Regions from separate parts of the Agrobacterium salinitolerans genome, predicted to be linked through region 4. Evidence: predicted binding sites of a transcription regulator. Region 4 holds the regulator's gene; each other region holds the start of a gene.
The links. The regulator PhoB, encoded in region 4, activates phosphate uptake and scavenging genes when phosphate is short. The targets are predictions, from matches to a motif close to TGTCATNNANCTGTCAT.
Positions count from the first base shown of each region.

Region 1: the regulator PhoB is predicted to act here: its motif matches at 1,260-1,276, upstream of O9X91_RS03335 (ceramide glucosyltransferase).
Region 2: the regulator PhoB is predicted to act here: its motif matches at 931-947, upstream of O9X91_RS19215 (DUF47 domain-containing protein).
Region 3: the regulator PhoB is predicted to act here: its motif matches at 1,157-1,173, upstream of O9X91_RS14340 (bifunctional 2',3'-cyclic-nucleotide 2'-phosphodiesterase/3'-nucleotidase).

Region 1 covers NZ_JAPZLN010000001.1:689,812-692,012, reverse strand. The annotation lists gene O9X91_RS03335 (ceramide glucosyltransferase) at 33-1,175, opposite strand; gene O9X91_RS03330 (DUF982 domain-containing protein) at 1,389-1,658, opposite strand; gene O9X91_RS03325 (BON domain-containing protein) at 1,872-2,120, shown strand; gene O9X91_RS03320 (DUF192 domain-containing protein) at 2,181-2,201, opposite strand, start outside.
Region 2 covers NZ_JAPZLN010000005.1:339,699-341,899, forward strand. The annotation lists gene O9X91_RS19210 (inorganic phosphate transporter) at 1-242, opposite strand, end outside; gene O9X91_RS19215 (DUF47 domain-containing protein) at 242-886, opposite strand; gene O9X91_RS19220 (NUDIX hydrolase) at 1,000-1,542, shown strand; gene O9X91_RS19225 (hypothetical protein) at 1,625-2,002, shown strand.
Region 3 covers NZ_JAPZLN010000003.1:479,236-481,436, forward strand. The annotation lists gene O9X91_RS14330 (DUF1203 domain-containing protein) at 145-612, shown strand; gene O9X91_RS14335 (PilZ domain-containing protein) at 710-1,045, shown strand; gene O9X91_RS14340 (bifunctional 2',3'-cyclic-nucleotide 2'-phosphodiesterase/3'-nucleotidase) at 1,253-2,201, shown strand, end outside.
Region 4 covers NZ_JAPZLN010000001.1:390,952-393,152, reverse strand. The annotation lists gene phoU (phosphate signaling complex protein PhoU) at 16-741, shown strand; gene phoB (phosphate regulon transcriptional regulator PhoB) at 772-1,455, shown strand; gene O9X91_RS01840 (GcrA family cell cycle regulator) at 1,835-2,201, opposite strand, start outside.

The DNA of each region.
Region 1 (2,201 bases), 300 kb from region 4:
TTCCGGCGTAACGTCTTCCAAATAGCTGTGATTTATTCCGTTGACGGACCGGCCAGGGTGCTTTCTGCCGTGCCGATTGTCATGACATTGCCGCGCCATGCCACCGCGCTGCCGATCCAGCTTCGCGCCCAGACGATGGGCATGATCATGTCGCGGGCGATCATCGCCGGCAGTGTGTGGAGCGATACCGGCCATCGGTTTAGGGCCGCGAGCGCAAGTTCCGGCACGTACATGAGGGCGAGGACGGCAAAGGCAGTTGCGGCGAGGTTTACATCCATCATCGCCGCGGCGGCAAGCGCGAAGAGGAGCGGGGGAAGCGCCCCGGTGAAGATTTCCGGCGCGAAATATTGCGGGAAGGTCACGCGTCGCAACCGAGCCCAGCGGGTCTGGCGCGACCAGATCTCGCCGGCATGGCGCTGGCCGAGCGGCTGCTCGAACGGGGCGCTGACCAGATGCACCTTGCGGCCGGCGTTTCGCACCAGCTTCGTCGAGGCGGCGTCCTCGGCGATTTCTGCGGCAAGGGCGCGAATGCCGCCGTGGTCTTCGAGAAACGGCTTGTTCCACAACATCGATTTGCCCTGCGCGAAACCCATGCCGATCGCTTCCGCCGCATATTGCCAGCGTCCCTGCGAGCCATTCAGGAAGGCGCATTCCACATTGGCCCAGAAACCGGCCGGACGGGAGCCGAGCGGCGGCGAGCAGACCAGCCCGCTGTCCGGCCGCCAGGCCGACATCATGGTGGCTATATAGGATTTTGGCATCAGCACGTTCGAATCGGCGAGAATCACCCATTCATGTTTGGCGGCGCGCCAGCCCTTGACGCAATTGTTCAGTTTCGGATTGGCGCTGATACGGTCATCGCCAATGAGCAATTGCATGGAAACCGATGGAAAGGCGGCTTGCGCGGTGCGAACTTCCTCGATCACGGGATCGAATTCATCGGCGACGCAAAACAGCAGCTCATAATTGGGCCAGTTGAGTTCGAAGGCGCGCGACAGGGTCAGCGACGTGAAGTTTTCCACACCGCGCAGCGGCACCACAAGCGAGACAGCCGGTGTTTGCCGGACAAGATCGTTTTCCGCGTCGGGTCTCGTCAGTCGCCAGCCGGCCAGAACGATGCTGAGAAGATTGAAGCCGAGGAGCAGAATTGCGCAAAGGGCAAAGACAGTTTCCATGCTGGCCAGTTCCACTCCCAAGCTTCGGCGGTCTGCGCGCCAATCGATTCCATGGAATTCGTCTCTGCCGATTATAACGTTTGCGTGACAGTTACATGTCATCGTCGGCTTGTGCGGAGGCAACGCCGTGCATCAAGGCGCCGCAGAAGCGGCGTGCGCAAAAGAAAAGCCCTCCGCATGGAAGGGCGCAATCGTCATGACAGTCGATAAATTTTAGTGGACGTTCAGGATATGAGCATGACTGCTTGCGACGAGAAACGATTCCCGTGCTTTCTCGATGTCGCATCTGCCCGCGATGGCATCGAGGCAGTTCCTGCGCGCCTCTTCATATTCCGGCCCGTGTTCCTCGGGCCAGCGGTACATCAGCATGTCCAGCGCCACCAGCGGGCTGTAGATTTCTACGGCGACGCACAGCGGCAGGTGAATCGCCACCGGTTTCATCCACGAGGCGTGGTGACACGGCTCTGTTCTGTTAATCAGCATATCATTTTCCTCCCTGTTTTAGCTGTCTTGGAGGTCGTTCTCTCTCCTATGCGCGAAATGCCTGCCTCACGAAATGGTTCCCGATCACCAAAAATGTGATCGGTCAGGGGGTTCCAATTTTCCAAGATGAATGGAAGATGAACAAACAGATGAACCGGAGATGAACAAAACCGCCATCAGGGCGTTGTTATGTCCATAAGAAGGAGAACGCATATGTTCAATTTGTCAGGCATTCAGGAAAGCTTCTTCGGGGACCGCATGGCCGGCGTATGTCAGGCAATCACGTCGGCTCTGGCTTTCGAATCCGGGTTAGAGAAGTCGCGGATTTCGGCAACTGTCGAAAATGATGTGATCTATCTGGAAGGTACGGCCGATTCGGTAGAGGCAATCGACATCGCCATCAACCTTGCCTCTTCCATTTCCAATTGCCGGATTCTGAGCCATATCGAGCCGGTCTACTGACCATTGCGCCAGCCGGGCGAAACCTCGTCCGGCTCATTCTAACGCAATGACGTGGCAATGTCATTTCCGGTTGCCGATTTG
Region 2 (2,201 bases), on a different contig from region 4:
GACACGATGGCTGGATCGATGATGCCGGTGCCGAGCGTTTCGGCCACATGCAGGCCAAAAAACAGGAAGGCGATAAAGTTGAAGAAGGCCGCCCAGGCGACCGCATATTGCGGGCGCAGTACGCGGGTGGAAACGATGGTGGCGATGGAATTGGCGGCGTCGTGCAGACCGTTCAGGAAATCGAAGAATAGCGCAATGGCGATGAGGCCGACAAGCAGCGGCAGGGCAAGTGCGACATCCATCAGACGTTCTCGATCACGATGCCGCTGATCTCGTTGGCCACATCCTCGAAGCGGTCGACGACCTTTTCGAGTTCGCCGTAGATCTCGCTGCCGATCATATAGGCCATGGCATTGCCGCTTGCGCCGTGGCGGCGGAAGAGGTCCTTGAGACCCAGATCGTGAAGTTCGTCGGAGCGGCCTTCAACGCGGGTCACCTCTTCGGCGATGGATGACAGGCGATGCGCATTCGTGCCGACCTTGTTGAGAAGCGGAATGGCTTCTGCGATCAGGCCGGCTGCGCGCACGATCTCATGACCCATTTCCTTCATCAGCGGATCGAATTCCGTTTGCTCGAAAAGACGAATGGTCTTGACGGTCTTGTGCATCATGTCGATGGCGTCATCCATCGACTGGATGAGATCCTTGATGTCGCCACGATCGAATGGCGTGATGAAGCTGCGTCTGACCGCAAGCAGCACATCGCGGGTGATGTCATCCGCCTGGTGTTCCAGCGCGATGATGAGGTCGCAGTTCTTCTCGACGTCGATGCCGCTCAAAAGTTGGTCAAGGGCCTCGGCCGCTTTGATAACGGTTTCGGAATGTTTGCTGAACATCTCGAAGAAACGGTCCTCGCGCGGCATCAGCTTGCGAAAAATACTCATCATGCGAATTGGCCCTCAATGGCGCTATATTAGTTGTGGGGGGTGATTGTCATAAAACTGTCATAAATGTACGCGGGGCATTGATGCAACCCGGAAAATCAGCACTATCAACGGATATGAAACCCACCAAGAAAAGCCGGAAAACCCGCCCGGCTCGTGCACTGACATTGTTACAGCAGCTTGCTGCGGTTCCGGAAAAGCTCTTCACCGGCGCTTTCCGGCAGCAATATGCCGCGCTCTGCTTCCGTCATGCCGACAATGGCGAGGGGGTCGAAATCCTCCTTGTCACGTCCCGTACCAGCGGGCGCTGGATCATTCCGCGCGGCTGGCCGATGAAACGAAAGAAGCCGCACGAGGCGGCGGCAATAGAGGCGTGGGAGGAGGCGGGCGTGCGCGGCCGGGTGAAAAAGAATGCCGTCGGCCGCTACACCTATCTCAAGATGCTCGACAATGGCGATGTCGTTCCCTGCATGGTCGATGTGTTCCAGATAGAGGTGACGGATGCGGAAACCAGTTTCAAGGAACGCGGTGAACGCCTGCTGGAATGGGTGCGCCCGGACGAGGCGGCAAGGCGCGTTCGCGATATCGAGCTGAAATCGCTGCTGGTCGATTTTCGCCCGAAGGGCAAAAAGAAGCGTCAGAGCGGCGTAAAGCTCTAGGTGCCGGCCCATTACGGCATGTAGGAGGAATCGACATTCATCGCATCCAGATCATGATGGCGGCGAGACACCCGAGGCCAACATGGAAGGCTATCGGGAGGCGGCGAAATTGGTTCTGCGAGAGACCAGCATTTTGATCCGCTACGCAGTTGCGACAATTGAATTGGGCAGGCGGGGGGAGACATATTGCGAGGACGCTGGGAAAGTCCTGGCGCAAAAATCGGCCGTTGTCGTCCTGATCGAGAAAGGAGCCAATCTTCCGCCTGATATCGCAGTCGCCTTGGACCGCATCGTTGACGTCGGACACCTCAACCCGAACCACCTGATTTCGGCCGCAAAAAATGTATGGCAGATCGATATCGCGAGCGAGGCGGCCAGCCGTCTCTGCCGATATACACCAAGCCTGTTGTTCGGCGCGTTGCGAAAAGGACGGCCGATCAGTGGCAGGTCACAATCGTAACAAACGGCAGAAAAATGAACGCAAGGCCGAGAAACCATCCAGGGTGGTCATCGAGGAGCGAGAGCCAAAGGGCTATGATGATCGCTGCCGGCGGGACAAGCAGGAATACGGCAAATCTACCGAAACGGCGGCCGGCGGCCAAGATGATTCGTGCCACGTCAAATTCTCACAAAGTGGGTTTGATATTGTCGCATACTAC
Region 3 (2,201 bases), on a different contig from region 4:
CGAGGAGCGTCACTGATTCCCGAAGCTAACGAGTCACGCAATGGGCCGGTTGCATCGCCCGTCAAGAATCGGGTGGATAGCGATCCGTTTCGGGACCATAGCTGCAAAGAAGCAACGCCAATCCCAACACAGGAGGTTCCCGACATGACCGATCTCGTTTTCACCGCAATGCCGGCTAAGGAAGCCGAAGCTTACCGGGCAGGAGCCGCCGACGCTTATGGCAATGCACCGGAGAACGCCGTTTCTCCTGGAGGTATGCCATGCCGCCACTGCCTTCGCCAGATCGGTGAAGGCGACGCGATGCTGATCCTCGCCTACCGGCCCTTTCCCTCGCTGCAGCCCTATGCGGAAACGGGGCCGGTGTTTCTGCATGCCGACGCCTGTGAGCGCTACCCGCAGACGCAGACCATTCCGCCGATGCTGGACAGCCCGGATTACATCGTGCGCGGTTATGGGGCCGATGACCGCATCGTCTACGGCACCGGCGCGGTGACGGCGACAAACGAAATCGTGTCACGCGCGCAGCAACTTCTGGAACGTTCGGATGTCGCTTATGTCCACGTGCGCTCCGCCCGCAACAATTGCTATCAGTGCCGTATCGACACAGCATAATCGGTAATTACATGCAATTTTAAGAGAAGAACTAAACGGCTCTCAAGTTTTCCGCGCCATGATGCAGGTATCGGAAACAATTCATTTGAGCAGCAAAATGACAAACAACCTCAATATGGCGACCCGGACCGCGCCCCGCAGCAAAACCAGGATTTTTGCGACCGTGCATTATTTCAGCCAGTCGACCAGAGGGCGTGTTGTCGATCTTTCCGCCACCGGAATGGCGCTCGAACTGGACGGGCCTTTCGCGGCTGCCAAGGGCAGCCGGGTCAAGGTGCAGAGTGAAGATCTGGGCTTCATCGAGGGCGTTGTGCAGTGGCAGCACATGAACCGCCTTGGCCTGCAGCTCAAGCTTTCCACCAATACGCTGGCGCAGCTATCCTCCTATTTTCGCTTCTTCCACGAAGAAGTGAGACCAACCCTCGCGCGCTGATCCAGAGCACGGCAATGCGCAGAGCGAAGAATGCGCATTCTCCAGTGCGGCGACACCTGCGCCGCACTGCCGTGATAAAAAATTTATCAAACGGTTGAAAACCGGCCCATCTGTCACGGCCCTGTCATTTTGGTGATGGACTCCTCTGCGATTGCTTCTACCCTGTCATTTTTCAAGACAGAGCAAGCTTCATCCGAAGGAGTTCCCATGTCGTCGCTTCTCGCTCTCCACCCCATTACCCGGCGTTCGCTGCTGGGCGGCATCGCAGCCTCCTCGGCGCTGGTGATGCTGCACCCTTTTGCTGCGCGTGCGGCGACCAACCAGGCGCATCTGCGCATCATGGAAACGACCGATATCCATGTTCACGTCTTTCCCTATGATTATTACGCCGATAAGCCGAACGACACGATGGGGCTTTCGCGCACCGCCTCGATCATCGACAAGATCCGCGCCGAGGCCGGCAATTCGATGCTGGTGGATAATGGCGACTTCCTGCAGGGCAATCCGCTCGGCGACTATATCGCCTATGAGCGCGGCATGAAAGCCGGCGACAAGCACCCCGTGATCAACGCCATGAACGTGCTGGGGTATGATTGCGGCACGCTCGGCAACCACGAATTCAATTACGGTCTCGACTATATGTCGAACACGCTGGCGGGCGCCGGTTTCCCTTATGTCTGCGCCAATCTCACCAAGGGCCAGCTTGCTTCCGATCCGAAAAACGACGAGCTGTTCTTCAAGCCCTATGTTATCCTGGAAAAGCAGATACGCGACGGCGGCGGCGTGACGAGCCCGGTCAAGGTCGGCATCATCGGCTTTGTGCCGCCGCAGATCATGATGTGGGATTCCAAGAACCTCGAGGGCAAGGCCCAGACGCGCGACATCGTCGAGGCGGCAAAAGCCTGGGTGCCCGTGATGAAGGAAGAAGGCGCCGATATCATCATCGCCCTTTCCCATTCCGGCATCGATGGCAAGGGCCAGAGCGACCGCATGGAAAACGCCTCGCTCTATCTGGCGGGCGTGGAAGGCATCGACGCCATCTTCACCGGCCACCAGCATCTTGTTTTCCCCGGTCCGAAGACCTGGGACGGTATCGAGGGTGCGGATGCGGTGAAGGGCACGCTGATGGGCAAACCGGCCGTGATGGCTGGTTTCT
Region 4 (2,201 bases):
CCGGAGGACTAGACCATGACACAGACAACGACCCATTCGCATATTCTGTCGGCATATGACGACGAACTGAAATTCCTGACGCGCCGTATCGCCGAAATGGGCGGTCTGGCGGAACAGATGTGCGCCGATGCCGTGCGTGCGCTCGTCAACTCCGACGCCGCACTCGCCCAGAAGGTCATTTCCGACGACGCGATCCTCGATCATTCCGAGCGTGAGATCGGCGACAAGGCCATCGTCACCATCGCCAGGCGCCAGCCGATGGCTGCAGACCTTCGCGAGATCATCGGCACGCTACGTATTGCAGCGGACCTCGAACGCGTTGGCGACCTCGGTAAGAATACTGCCAAGCGTGTCATCGCGGTTGCCGGCACCGGCGTGCCGCGCAAGCTCGCCCGTGGCATCGAACACCTCTCGGAACTGGCGCTGGTACAGCTCAAGGAAGTCCTCGACGTCTATTCGACACGTTCGGCGGAGAAGGCAAATGCCATCCGCGAGCGCGACGAGGAAATCGACGCCATGTACACGTCGCTCTTCCGTGAGCTTTTGACCTACATGATGGAAGATCCGCGCAACATCACTACCTGCACGCATCTTCTGTTCTGCGCCAAGAACATCGAGCGTATCGGCGACCACGCCACCAATATCGCCGAGACGATCTATTACATGACCACCGGCAGCCAGCCGGAAGGCGAGCGTCCTAAGGATGACAGTTCCAACACGCTCGGTTCGGTGACCGAGTAACAGACAGGCAGCGGCTTGCGGAGTTAGTATATGGTGCCCAAGATTGCAGTTGTGGAAGATGAGGAAGCGCTGAGCGTGCTGCTTCGTTACAATCTCGAGGCTGAGGGATATGACGTCGACACGATACCCCGTGGAGACGAGGCCGAAATTCGGCTGCAGGAACGTATTCCAGACCTTCTTATCCTGGATTGGATGCTTCCCGGCGTTTCCGGTATCGAACTGTGCCGTCGGCTCAGAATGCGGCCGGAAACCGAACGCCTGCCCATCATCATGCTGACGGCGCGCGGTGAGGAAAGCGAAAGGGTTCGCGGCCTCGCCACCGGCGCCGACGATTATGTCGTCAAGCCGTTCTCGACACCGGAACTCATGGCCCGGGTCAAGGCCATGCTGCGCCGGGCTCGCCCCGAGGTTCTGTCTTCGGTGCTGAAATGCGGCGATATCGAACTGGATCGCGAGACCCATCGCGTTCACCGCAAGAGCCGCGAAGTGCGCCTCGGCCCAACGGAGTTCCGCCTGCTGGAATTCCTGATGACCTCTCCCGGCCGGGTGTTTTCCCGCTCACAATTGCTGGATGGCGTCTGGGGTCACGATATCTATGTGGACGAACGCACCGTCGACGTGCATGTCGGACGTCTGCGCAAGGCGCTCAATTTTTCGCATATGCAAGATGTCATCCGCACCGTGCGCGGCGCCGGATATTCAATGGAAGCCTGAGGAAACCGAAACCGATGGTTTCACTCGGGAAAAATTCCCAAAATTCAGAAGGCCCGCAGCCGGGATGGTGGCGGGCCTTCTGAATTCGAACCTTCCCCAACGCGTGTCCTTGTTGTTTTTGAAGGCGACAGACGGTCTGCTGAGAGTCGGATTGCGCGGTGAAACCAGACAGGAGGGATGGCGCGGCACGTCGCCGACGAACTCAAAGTATTTGCCGCAAGGGCGTGTCGCGATTTTACATCCGCAGAAGGCGGAAGAAGAGGAATTGGGAGCGCCTCTCAAACAGCGTGCGCCCATTCCGGGACCGCCTTGAGTTTTGCCATAAAAAAACGGGCCCGAAGGCCCGTAGTTTTTGAGTGTCGAATGCGTGCCGCAACACTCAAGCTTTGCGACGTTCGCTTACCGGCTGGTAGGCGAGTTTCGCATGGAACTTGCAATAGGGTGACGATTCCAGCGCTTCACAACCGCAGAAATGGAAATCGTCTTTCAAGGGATCGCCGACCGGCCACTTGCAGGTGCGCTCCGTCAGTTCCGTCAACGTCAGGCGACGGGAAATCGGGGTGACGACGTTTCTGGAAGGAACGTAATCGAGGACTTCCGCGGTCTCGATGCCGATCTCTTCCTGAAGAGCCGTTGCTGCGTTGGAACGGGTCAGAACCCGAGCAGGCGCTGTGCCGACACGGCCCGCGAAATTCGTCGCGCGCGGGGCAGGAGCGGCGGCGCGCTTGGGCGCGGAACGCGCCGAA